DNA from 4 places in the Ensifer sp. SSB1 genome. Region 1 is predicted to be linked to each of the others. Evidence: predicted binding sites of a transcription regulator. Region 1 holds the regulator's gene; each other region holds the start of a gene.

Region 1 (3,147 bases):
GGGATTTGTGCACTCCAACAGGGAGGACATTGACTGGCACAACCGATGCGAATGCGGGTCGGCCGATCGCACCAGGATCAAGGGCCTTGCCGCCGCGCACCTCTGGCGCAAAACGGTCACAGCCTGAACTCAAAGACCTGTTGAACACATGAGAGTGATCGCCAAGTTTGCTGGACTTCGGAACGAAAGCGCGGTTCACATCGTTAACCGCCCCGTAGTCCCACCCTTGCCTCAAAGTGGACGATCACCGTGCTTGCCGCCCTGCTTCTCGCTTCGATAGTCGCATCGCCTAACATGCCTGACGTCAAGCTCAGTGCCGCCACGGTCGATGAACTGCAGACGGACTTCGAAAGCGCCGTACCCTGCCACCAGATTGATGGACGCAACGTGTGGAAGGGCGCCATTGCGTTCTACATCCAGTCGTTCGTCTATGACGGCGACACGCCCGTGGCAACCGATGCGGCGGACGCGGTGCTTCCCGAAGACAACAGCGCCGAGACGGTGAAGGAATTCGAAGACGCCTGCGCCGCCACGCAGCCGGCCTGACCCTCGCCATCAGAACGCTCGCGATTCGCTCGACGCAGTCCAATACGGTCGTTTCCAACCAAACAATCATCACCAAAACCCGCTTTGCTCCCGTAAAAGTGACCAACCGGCACGCGCAGTCGCGCCAATTGACTGAATTCACGGAATTTTAGGCACTTGCAGAACACATATGGAACAGATAGTGTCTGTTCTTGATTTGTTTCACGCCTTCTGGAGCGACGTGCCATGCTGACCCGCAAGCAACAGGAATTGCTTCTGTTCATTCACGAACGCATGAAGGAGTCGGGCGTCCCGCCATCATTCGATGAAATGAAGGATGCGCTCGACCTGGCGTCGAAGTCCGGCATCCACCGTCTGATTACCGCGCTCGAAGAACGCGGGTTCATTCGCCGTCTTCCGAACCGGGCCCGCGCGCTCGAGGTCATCAAGCTTCCGGAATCCTACGCGTCCAGCCAGCAGCAGCCGCGTCGCGGCTTCTCGCCGAGCGTGATCGAGGGAAGCCTCGGCAAGCCGCCGGCGGCAGCCCCTGCCGCACCACCGAAGCCGGCGCCAGTGGCCGAAAACACATCGGTTTCCGTGCCGGTCATGGGCCGCATCGCTGCCGGTGTGCCGATCTCGGCGATCCAGAACAACACGCACGACATCACCGTTCCACTCGATATGATCGGGAACGGCGAACACTACGCCCTCGAAGTCAAGGGCGACTCGATGATCGAAGCCGGCATCTTCGACGGCGACACCGTGATCATCCGAAATGGCAATACAGCCAACCCCGGCGATATCATCGTGGCGCTCGTGGATGACGAGGAAGCGACGCTGAAGCGTTTCCGTCGCAAGGGCGCGTCGATCGCGCTCGAAGCCGCAAACCCTGCCTACGAGACCCGGATCTTCGGGCCTGATCGTGTGAAGATCCAGGGCAAGCTCGTTGGGCTGATCCGCCGCTACCATTGACCTCCAGAAAAAATCGGCGCTCTGAAGAGCCTCGCTGCCGCTTGGGGTAGCGAGGCTCTTCTTGTTTATCCGATAACGCGCCGCTTACTCGTGGATCGTGTATTCACCGAGTTCGCAAAGGTCCTGCGTATCTTCGGTCGTATCGAGGCCCGAGTCCTCTTCGAATTCGAAGCGCATGTCGTACTTGCAGACATCCCGACCGTCAGCGATGGTGATCTCCATGTTCTCGCCGGGGTTCAGAACCTGCCGGCCGAATACATCGTCTTCCCACTCGTTGACGCCCACCGGCGACGTGTAGAAGTTAGTCAGAACTGCATTTGTGTTGTTCTTCAGCTTGAAAACTAGGTCCTCTGCCCGCGCCTCGAATGTGGTCGCAGCAAAGAGGGCCAAGGCCGTCAGGACAAGTTTCGTTTTCATATAAGCCATTGCCTCCGCTTGATGATGACGGACGCTACCGATGCGGCTGATGTCAGCGGAGTCATCGTTCCCCCTCTGCCGATTTCACCGAAGCGATAAGATCCGCAGGGGATTTAGAAGACGTGGCTTGTGCGGGCGTGTGGCACGCCTGAGCGAAAGCTCCCAGGTGTCTCAACCCGGAGTAAGCTGAGGAAGGCAATCGTTCCGACCTCCTCTTGAAGCATTGCTGCACGCTGGGCAGGAGCAATCGACATTGCCAGACGTTCTGCCTGTGGAAAGCGCCCGAACCGCAAATTCGCTTTGTGCTTTTTCCGAAAATGCCTCTTGCGGATTTTCTGCAATCATTCTAAATCCCCGCCAACGCTCGGTTATCCGAGCCGTGAGGCCTCGTGGCGGAGTGGTGACGCAGAGGACTGCAAATCCTTGTACCCCGGTTCAATTCCGGGCGAGGCCTCCAAATATATTCACCAATATAATCAATATGTTGCAGTCGTCGCGAAGCGGAAAAACACCGCTTCCGCGTAACGCGATGTTGCTACGAGATTCCCTTGCTTTCCCTGCACTTCCACGCGGCGACGGCGGATCCATACGACATGAAATGCGACATGTTCACAGCGAATCCTGAGCCAGAAACCCGCTCACCAGCTGCAGGTGCTTGAACCCCGCTTCTCCTTCGCGCCGCCTACGAACACGTCGCAGGTCACCGTCTCTGCGGAAGGCTGTCATAGCGCCCTCCGGGCCGCCCTGTGAGCGTCCATGAGGGTCGCGACGGGATCGGTCGCTGCCACTTCATCGCCTTCTGCAAGAAGCGCTCGTCCCTCGCATCGATCTCGGCGAGCGCGATTCTGACGACAATCTCGCCGATCTTTTCGAGGCTCAGCACGTACTCCCGATGCTGTCTGCCGCCCCTAAAGAGGCGCGGCCCCTTGTCGAACTTGGACGTGGCGCGGAAAGAGCTCCCACACACCAAACCCTTCAAAGAACGCATAAATCCGTCGACGACGTATTTCGACATCGTGGCCAACAAAACATAGTCGTGCTGCGGCGGCCACAACATGGCGTCGACCTTCCGAATTAAGCAACTTCTAAAGTTACGCTTGAAGCCGCTCGCAACCGTGGCATTCTTACCGGCGATCGAGGGGGAGGTATTTTGGATGCTGAAGGGTAGAACGTTGCTCTTCGCCGACATCATCGGCAGATTCGGTATCTGCGCGTATTTCGCAATCGCGATGT
Region 2 (3,147 bases), on a different contig from region 1:
ACGGGGTCGCCGAGCCAGCGCACCAGGCCGTCCGACGAAAGCGCCAGGTCGTTGTTGCCCGAGGCGTGCAGACGCGCAGCCCGCGCCTCGAACTCGAGTGCCAGCGCCTTCTGGGCAGCCCCCTGCACGGCCTTGGCATCCGGGCCGTCTCCGCCGGTCGCCAGCGTAAACCGGAAACCGGTTAGTTGTCCTACGTGGTGTCCTTCGACGAAGACATCACCATTCACACTGATTTCAGCTTCCAGCATAGCATTCTCTCTCAGGCGCTTCATGAGCACAGATGTCCTGCGATCAACAAAGCGTTTCGTCAACCGTTCATGTAGTGCGTCGGATAATCGATCTTCAATTTCCCGCGTCTTTTCTTGCCAGTGTGTCGGATCGGCCAGCCATCCCGGTCGGTTCGACACATAGGTCCAGGTTCTGATCTGCGCGATTCGCGCCGAAAGTGTGTCGATCTCGCCGTCGGTATGATCGGCGCGCCGGACCTGTTCGGCCATGAAATCTTCGTTCACCGCCCCCCGGCGAACGAGATCTGCGTAGATCGTCGAGATCAGATCGGCGTGCTGGGCGGGCGTGATGCGCCGATAGTCCGGCAGCGCGCAGGCTTCCCATAGTTTTTCCACGCGCTCGGCATTGGTCGTGATATCGACGACCTCCGGGTAGCGGGTCAAATGTTCGAACGCCTGCTGGTCTACCGCAGGTAGCGCCCGGGCAAGGCCGGGAACCGTCGGCGCTGCTTCGAGGCTCTTCTTCAGGGCGGGAAGCGAAGAGTAGTCGAACGCCTTCGAGCGCCACTGCAGCACCTTCACCGGATCGAACTCGTGCGCCTCGATGCGATGGACCAGCTCGTTGTCGAAAGGATCGACGCGACCCGTCACCCCGAACGTGCCATCACGCAAGTGCCGACCGGCACGGCCGGCGATCTGCGCAAGCTCGGCCGGATTCAAATTGCGGAACTGGTATCCGTCGAATTTGCGGTCCTGTGCGAAGGCGACATGATCGACGTCGAGGTTGAGCCCCATGCCGATCGCGTCGGTCGCGACCAGGTATTCGACATCGCCTTCCTGATAGAGCGCCACCTGGGCATTGCGCGTGCGTGGCGAAAGCGCGCCGAGAACCACCGCGGCACCGCCGCGCTGACGGCGGATCAGCTCGGCGATCGCATAGACCTCGTCGGCCGAGAAGGCGACGATCGCCGAGCGATGCGGCAGGCGGGTGATTTTCTTCGAGCCGGCATAGAGAAGCTGCGACATGCGCGGCCGCTCGACGACAGTGATGCCGGGCAGCAGCTGCTCGAGGATCGGCCGCATCGTTCCGGCGCCCAGGAGCAGCGTCTCGCCGCGTCCTCGCAGATGCAGGATCCGATCGGTGAAGATGTGGCCGCGCTCGAGGTCGCCAGCAAGCTGCACCTCGTCGATTGCGACGAAGGACGCCGTGGTCTCGCGCGGCATCGCTTCGACGGTGCAGACCGAAAAGCGGGCGCGATGTGGCGTGATCTTTTCCTCGCCCGTGATCAGCGCGACATTGTGGTGGCCGACCCTCTCGACAAGGCGCGTATAGACCTCGCGCGCCAAGAGGCGCAGCGGCAGGCCTATGACGCCGCTCTCATGCGCGATCATGCGCTCGATCGCGTAGTGCGTCTTGCCGGTATTGGTTGGCCCGAGCACCGCGGTTACGCCGCGGCCGCTCAGGATCATGGGGTGAACGGACACGTCATCGATCCCGGGCATTCAGAAATTACGGCAGCGCCTTTTCACGCTGGCGGCAAACACATGCCCACGCACCGAGCCAAACGCAAGGGGCGCCGACAACTAAAACCATCGTTCTATGCTCTCAGCCCATTGCACCACCTGTTGTGGTTGGCGCAATCGAGAATCGGAACAGCCATGGAACGAATCGGCGACGAATCGAAGACTCATCGCGATTCACTGTATGTTCACGACTACATATAGATTTCAACACCCAACGTTGCACCACATGCTGAATCTGGTGCTGATTCCACGCCATGAGGCTCACGACTCGCCTCAATCCGGGCTGCGCCATTGCCAGACAGGTCCAAGGATTCCGAATCCAAGACTCTGGAAAGCCTGGAAAATTTTTCACGAAATTCGTCGGAGATTCACCGGATGAGGAGAATGAGAATCGCGCTCCGCTTCCTCGACCAGTGCGAGCGTATCTGACGGCGACTCGTGATCCGCGCATTATTCCGCTTTTGTTCTCCACAAGATATAGTGCTTGCGCCGTGCGCCCACAACACGATCGAGGGCGCAACTTCGCGATTCAAGCCCTCGGGAGAACGGCGCCTGCTTCCTCCACTCCTCATAAGAGCGGCGCCCCGAAGGGCGCCGCTTGAAAAACGCTTGAGAGACCGGAAGGTCAGACGACAAACTGTCCGCCATTCGCCGAAATCGTCGAGCCGGTGATGAAGCCGGCATCGTCGGAGGCCAGGAACACCACGCAGCGGGCGATTTCTTCCGGTTCGCCGAGGCGACCGACGGGGATCTGCGGAATGATCCGCTCGTTCAGCACCTTCTCCGGCACCGCCCGCACCATTTCCGTGCCGATATAGCCCGGGCAGATGGCGTTGACGGTGATGCCCTTGGCGGCCCCTTCCTGGGCGAGCGACTTCGTGAAGCCGAGATCGCCAGCCTTGGCGGCCGAATAGTTGGCCTGGCCCATCTGGCCCTTCTGGCCGTTGATCGACGAGATGTTGATGACGCGGCCGAAACCGCGGTCGCGCATGGCGGACCAGAGCGGGTGCGTCATGTTGAAGAGACCGGTAAGGTTGGTGCCGATCACCTCGCCCCATTGCTCGGGCGTCATCTTGTGGAACATCGCGTCGCGGGTGATGCCCGCATTGTTGACCAGCACCTCGACCGGGCCGAGATCGGCCTCGACCTTGGCGATCCCCTCGGCGCAGGCCTGATAACTGGAAACGTCCCACTTGTAGACCGGGATGCCGGTTTCTTGCTTGAAGGCCTGGGCCTTCTCGTCATTGCCGGCATAGTTGGCAGCCACCTTGTAGCCGGCATTCTTGAGTGCGATGGAAATTGCAGCGCCAATGCCGCGCGACCCACCCGTGACCAATGCTACCCTGCTCATGCACGCCTCCCACTTGATCAGTTCAGTTTCTCAAAGGCCTTCTTC
Region 3 (3,147 bases), on a different contig from region 1:
GACTGATCGCGACGGAGACCAATCGCGGATTGCCGCTCAAGCTCTATCTCGACCGGGTTCACCCGGAAGACCGGCCGTATCTGGCAAAGGAAATTGCCGCCACCATGGTGGGAGGGCGAGCCCAGCAATCGACCTATCGCGTAAGGACGCGAGGCGGACACTACGTCTCGGTCGTCGCCTTTGGTCGGTGCTTTCGCGATCGGAAGGACACTCCGGTGCTCTATTCCGGGATCGTTGTTCTCGAAAGCGCTACATCGGCAAGCGACCATCGAAGGCACTGATGGCGAAAGGTCGTCAAGGCGCGGAACGGAAAAGCGTTTGGCGAGATTGGTCCGCGATCAGGCGGAAGTCGTTTCGCGAATGCCGCTGTCGAGAGCATTGTGTGCTGCCTGCATAACGTCGATGTCGTGAATGTGGCTTATGGTTGCCATCTCCATCATCAGATCGCCGATCACCAGATCAATGCGTCTCGGAGCCCCGGCATCCCTTTTCGCGATGCAGGCCTCAAGTTGTTCGGACGATCCGCCCAAAGCGTCATAGAGTTCCAGCGCGGTCGTCAGAACCTTTGCGCGACGCACGGCAAGATCGCTGGTCGCATCCTCTCCTGCGGAAGCAACCATCAATCGAACAGCTCTGTTTTGGAACTCGCTCATTTTGAACCCTGTTCAAATGCAATTTAGCGCGGAGCATATCGCCGATTGCTGAACTCTATCTTAAGCGCAAAGGTAGAGTTCATAATGCAGTTTGGGTTTTACTCGGGCTGATGCAGTCGAACCGTCCCGAAGGCAAGGTCTCGCGATGCTGCAGTTCGGCGACCTGCAGCACCTTCCCGCGGACACGACCGGCCGCCGCGGTCTCGCAGTTTGCCGCGAAAAATGAGAACGTTTGAGGAACTTTCCTGTGTGAAAGGGCTTTCTGCCCGTGTATAAGGCCCGGATGGTCCAGAGAGCAGGCAGTGCCGATCTTCCGCTTCACGGTGGCCGGGTTCCCCGGTGGCTTGGCGAGCGCATGACAAAACTTGGTGCGATCATCACCCAGGCGATCGTCATCGAATATGGGCGAGACGAGTTTCTTCGCCGGCTGGCGCATCCGTTCTGGTTTCAGTCTTTCGGATGCGTCATGGGCATGGACTGGCACTCCTCCGGCATCACCACCAGCGTCATCGGTGCCCTGAAACGTGGTCTGTTACCGCTGTCGGGCGAACTTGGTATCCACGTCTGCGGCGGACGAGGGCGGAACTCCAGGGAGACACCGGGCGAGTTGATTGCAATCGGCGAGCGCGTGGGCCTCGACGGAGGCGGCCTGGCGACCACCAGTCGCCTCGTCGCAAAGGTCGACAGTGCGGCAGTGCAAGACGGCTTCGACCTTTACCTGCACGGCTTCATCGTCACCGATGACGGTAAATGGGTTGTCGTGCAGCAGGGTATGAACGGCGAGAGGCGGCAGGCCCGGCGCTACCACTGGCTTTCCGAGGGGATCAGCAGCTTCGTGGATTCGCCCCATACGGCGATCGATGGTGTGCGGCAGGGCGAAATCGTCAATCTTGCCGACCGCCGCGCTGCGGCTTCGCGCAGTGGCCAGCTCGATCTCCTCGCATCGCTCGGACCGGACCGGATCGTCCGAGAGGTTGCTGCTATCGAGCCAAGGCGGGCGAGCAAGCAAAGCGCGCAGCCCATGCTGCCGCATCTGATCATGCCTGCGCACCACGACGTTCGCGAAGAAGACGTCAACATGAAGCGCCTGCATGCAACGCTTGCTGCGGCTGCCGACCGCGGCCCGGAGGATTTCGAGCATCTCCTGTTGGTGCCGGGCGTTGGAGCGCGCACGGTCAAGGCGCTGGCGATGGTGGCCGAAGTGGTGCACGGCGCGCCGTGTCGGTTCGCCGATCCGGCGCGCTTCTCGCTTGCCCATGGAGGCAAGGATCGCCACCCGTTCCCGGTTCCCCTGAAGGTGTATGACGAGACGATCCGGGTGATGAAATCCGCCGTATCGAAGGCGAAGCTCGGTCGCGACGAAGAGATGCAAGTCCTCAAGCGCCTCGACGATCAGGCCCGCCAGTTCGAGAAATATGCCACCGGCCCGGATCTCAAGGAGATCGTGGCCGGTGAGTTTCGTCAATCGCACGAGTTTGGCGGTCGCAGTGTCTTCGGCTGGGAAGGACCGGTAGAGCCGCCGAGCGATGCAGACCGGCCACGCCGCCGCGGTGACCGCGGCCGGTAACGGCTCCATGCCGCTGCAAGGCGTTGCAGCGAATCTTATTCTTTGATCTTCTTGAGAGGTTCTCGCCGGAACTCAAACCTCTTCCCAAGGGTTGGAAGGACGTTAGAGCAAGCTTGCGAGGGCAGACCAGCAGAATCCACGTCAAGAGGAGTCTCGCGATGGAAGAACTGCAGAGCATCACGGTATCTGAGGAACGGCTCGAGGATTGCCGTGACGTCGTCGAACTGGACCTCCAGCTTTTGATCCGCGAGACGATCGAGTCCGGGTTTTCGGTGGAAGAGGTCCTGATCGCGATCAGCGAACTGGTGGCGGAAGATTTCGCCCACGCCGTCAAGATCGCCAGCGTCCATTAAGACCAGCGTTCACTGCGGAATGCATTGCTGTCCGAAACGGAGCATCTGGTCGCGCAGCGATGGCTCTGCGACGCGCTTGGCCGCTTCGCGATAGTCGAACCAGGCGAGCTTCCGCTCTCCCTTCTCGGGGAATTTCGCTCGCATGCGCGCGACTTCCAGGGTGTGGAGCTGAACCCTGCAGGAAATCTTGAGCCCGTGGTCCAGCCGCTTCTTGTAAAAGTAGTGGCCGAACGGAAATCTCTGGCAGATGCCGTTCACGCCAGCCTCTTCATAGGCCTCTCTCGCTGCCACCTCATGCGCGCGCTTTCCCTTCATCGGCCAACCCTTGGGAATGACCCAGCGACCGGTGTCCCGGCTGGTAATGAGAAGGATCTCCAATGCATTGTTGCGCACGCGATAACACAAGGCCGCGTACTGCATACGTGGCGGCCGGCGAAGCATCAACTGCACGTCAGCGGCAATTTGGCGTAGAAAATTCACTGGAATGCTGTCTCCCTTGTCGCCCGTTTGGGGCAAACGCGCGTTCTGTTTGCCACTCGCAACATCGACAATAACAACCGGATCGCCGGTTCTG
Region 4 (3,147 bases), on a different contig from region 1:
GCGCCGTCGCGATTTCTCCCGGCCAACCTGTTTCGGCCTTCCGCAGAGCGGAAACAAGCTCGACGAAACTCGTCCAATCCGCCCCGCTCTTCGGCGGTGCAGGGATTTCCGCGAGTGCCGCCAAAGGTTCCGGATCGGCGGCGATGGCGTCGAGGATCTTGCCGGCCGTCTGCGGACCGATCCCCGGCAGCATCTGGAGCAGGCGGAAGCCGGCGACGCGGTCACGCGGGTTCTGTGCAAAACGCAAGGTTGCCAACAGATCCTTGACGTGGGCGCTATCGAGGAATTTGAGGCCACCGAACTTCACGAAGGGAATGTTGCGGCGGGTGAGCTCGACTTCGAGCGTGCCGCTGTGGTTGGCGGAGCGAAACAGCACCGCCTGCTGCTTCAGGGTCATGCCGACTTCTCGGTTGGCGAGAACCTGCTCGACGATATAGGCCGCCTGTTCCGTCTCGTCCTTGACGGTGACAAGCTGCGGGCGCTGTTCGGACTGCCTGTCCGTCCAGAGGTTCTTGGTGAACCGCTCCCGTGCCAGCCCGATCACGCCGTTGGCGGCGGCGAGGATCGGCTGGGTCGAGCGGTAGTTTTGATCGAGCGTGATGACGTCGGCAGGCTCAGGCGAAAACGCGTTCGGAAAATCGAGGATGTTGCGAACCGTGGCTGCCCGAAAGGAGTAGATCGACTGGGCGTCGTCTCCAACCACCGTCAGGCCATGGCCTTCGGGCTTGAGCGACAGCAGGATCGAAGACTGAAGGCGGTTCGTATCCTGATATTCGTCGACCAGGATGTGATCGAAACGGCCGCTGATATCCTGTGCCAGTTCTGCGTCGGACACCATCTGCGCCCAGTAGAGAAGGAGATCATCGTAATCGAGCACGTTCTGCGTCTGCTTGGCCTCCACATAGCCGGCAAACAGTTCCTTCAGTTGCTGTTCCCAGCTCACGGCCCAGGGATACGCGGTCTTCAGGACATCGATGATCGCGCTCTCGGAATTCACGACGCGCGAGTAGATCGCAAGGCATGTGCCTTTGGTCGGAAAGCGGCTTTCCATCTTGGAGAAGCCGAGTTCATGGCGGACAAGGTTCATGAGATCGGCGCTGTCTTCGCGATCATGGATGGTAAAATCCGCGCCAAGGCCGATCTGCTCGGCATAGATCCTCAGGATCCGCGAGCCGATCCCGTGGAATGTGCCGGCCCAGGAAAGCGCGTCGGTCATGACCGCGGCATTGTCGCCGAGCACTTGGCGACAGATACGCCCGACCCGGCGCGTCATCTCCGCGGCGGCGCGGCGCGAAAAGGTCATCAGCAGAATGCGGCGTGGGTCCGCGCCGTTGACGATCAGATGCGCGACCCGATGCGCAAGCGTGTTCGTCTTGCCAGACCCGGCGCCGGCGATGATCAGCAGAGGGCCACCGGCCTCGCCATGCGGCAATCCCACACCATGCACCACCGCCTCGCGCTGGCGGTCATTCAGTTTTTCGAGATAGGCGGCGCTCATTCGTGTCCAGGCGTTCTCAGCAAGATTTCCGAATTGTTCCCGTCCATGTCTTTGAAAGACTTCACGGATTCCGGTTCACGGAGATCTGATCCATCGCTTTCGGCAGATGACTCGGAACAAAAATGGAACGTATCAGCTTCGATCGCCGCTGGAAACCCGGCACACCGGCTATCACCAGGTCGCTGGCCGATGGGCAACGCAAGAATGCAATCTCAGGAACGGGTTTCGGACCTTCGCCGGTCGCCGCTTCATACCGATGTGCAGACATCCCTCCGGAGACGACGCGGAGAGATCGATAGGGCGCGTTCAGATCGCCCGGGCCACGACCTGTGCCGCGACCGATACCAGCAGGGCGGCCAGGGCAACGGCCGTGCCAAATCGCGCGATTTTCATGCGGCGGCCACGCGCGCCATCCCAATCATAGCCCATCATTGCTCTCCCTCGGCATCATGCCTGGCGGGGATGGTGGCCATATTTGGTAACGAGGACGTAAACTTGCGGTTGCTACTTATGCGGGCCTTGCCTCCCGCCCGTGCAATCAGGCGCGAACGGGAGGCATAGAAGCAACGATTACAGGCTCTTGCGCGTGACGAAGCGGGTTTCCAGATAGGCTTCGATCGCCTCGGAGCCGCCTTCGGTGCCGTAGCCGGAATCCTTGATGCCGCCGAAGGGGACTTCTGGCAGCGCCAGGCCAAGATGGTTGATCGAGATCATTCCGCTCTCGACCTCGGTGGCGAGGCGATGGGCGCTTCTTTCCGAACCGGTGAAGGCATAGGCCGCAAGTCCGAACGGCAGGCGGTTGGCCTCGTTGATCGCGTCGTCCAAAGTGCCGAAGCGGTTGATGATGGAAACGGGGCCGAAGGGTTCGTCGTTCATGATGCGGGCGCTGAGCGGCACGTCGGCAAGAACCGTCGGCTCGAAGAAATAGCCGCGATTGCCGATGCGATGGCCACCGGTTGCCAGCCGGCCGCCATGCTCGACGGCATCGGCGACCAGGCTTTCGATCGCCGGGATGCGCCGCTCATTGGCAAGCGGTCCCATGTCGATGCCGGCTTCCAGGCCATTGCCGACCTTGATCTTTTTCGATGCGGCAACGAAGCCTTCGAGGAACTGGTCCGCCACCCGTTCCTGCACCAGGAAGCGGGTCGGCGACACGCACACCTGCCCGGCATTGCGATACTTGCTGCCGGACATGATCGCGACCGCCTGCTCAATGTCGGCGTCTTCGGTGACGATGACCGGGGCATGGCCGCCGAGTTCCATCGTCGCGCGCTTCATGTGCTGGCCGGCGAGGGATGCCAGTATCTTGCCGACCGGTGTCGAGCCGGTGAAGGACATCTTGCGGATCACCGGATGGGAGATCAGATACTCCGAGATCACTGCCGGCACGCCGTAGACCAGGTTGACGACGCCAGCGGGAATGCCGGCATCGACGAAGCAGCGGATCAGTTCGGCCGGCGAGGCCGGCGTTTCCTCGGGCGCCTTGACGATGATCGAGCAGCCGGTCGTCAGCGCGGCGGACAGCTTGCGCACCACCTGATTGATCGGGAAATTCCAGGGTGTGAAGGCAGCGACCGGGCCGACCGGCAGCTTGACCGTCATCTGGGTGACATCAGGCGCACGCGGCGGGATGATCTGGCCATAGGCGC

Evidence for each region. Region 1 encodes LexA, which represses DNA repair genes until DNA is damaged. Its sites were predicted from a motif close to TGTTCNNNNTGTGTTCNG; they were not measured.
Region 2: a site for LexA is predicted at 1,877-1,894, ahead of I8N66_RS01085 (helicase-related protein). Genes of this name have one in related genera too.
Region 3: a site for LexA is predicted at 878-895, ahead of I8N66_RS17395 (DUF763 domain-containing protein). Genes of this name have one in related genera too.
Region 4: a site for LexA is predicted at 1,611-1,628, ahead of I8N66_RS01540 (ATP-dependent helicase). Genes of this name have one in related genera too.

Annotation. Positions count from the first base shown of each region.
Region 1 is NZ_JAEPRP010000040.1:21,233-24,379, forward strand. Features, by position in the region: gene I8N66_RS12545 (hypothetical protein) at 295-546, shown strand; gene lexA (transcriptional repressor LexA) at 772-1,497, shown strand; gene I8N66_RS12555 (hypothetical protein) at 1,582-1,914, opposite strand; tRNA gene I8N66_RS12560 (tRNA-Cys) at 2,298-2,371, shown strand; gene I8N66_RS12565 (hypothetical protein) at 2,615-2,971, opposite strand; gene I8N66_RS12570 (isoprenylcysteine carboxylmethyltransferase family protein) at 2,970-3,147, shown strand, end outside.
Region 2 is NZ_JAEPRP010000003.1:28,011-31,157, reverse strand. Features, by position in the region: gene I8N66_RS01085 (helicase-related protein) at 1-1,712, opposite strand, end outside; gene I8N66_RS01080 (beta-ketoacyl-ACP reductase) at 2,377-3,102, opposite strand; gene I8N66_RS01075 (hypothetical protein) at 3,120-3,147, opposite strand, start outside.
Region 3 is NZ_JAEPRP010000065.1:4,571-7,717, forward strand. Features, by position in the region: gene I8N66_RS17385 (PAS domain-containing protein) at 1-281, shown strand, start outside; gene I8N66_RS17390 (hypothetical protein) at 339-620, opposite strand; gene I8N66_RS17395 (DUF763 domain-containing protein) at 937-2,220, shown strand; gene I8N66_RS17400 (hypothetical protein) at 2,379-2,573, shown strand; gene I8N66_RS17405 (NUDIX hydrolase) at 2,583-3,053, opposite strand.
Region 4 is NZ_JAEPRP010000004.1:28,451-31,597, forward strand. Features, by position in the region: gene I8N66_RS01540 (ATP-dependent helicase) at 1-1,498, opposite strand, end outside; gene I8N66_RS01545 (hypothetical protein) at 1,805-1,927, opposite strand; gene I8N66_RS01550 (NAD-dependent succinate-semialdehyde dehydrogenase) at 2,069-3,147, opposite strand, start outside.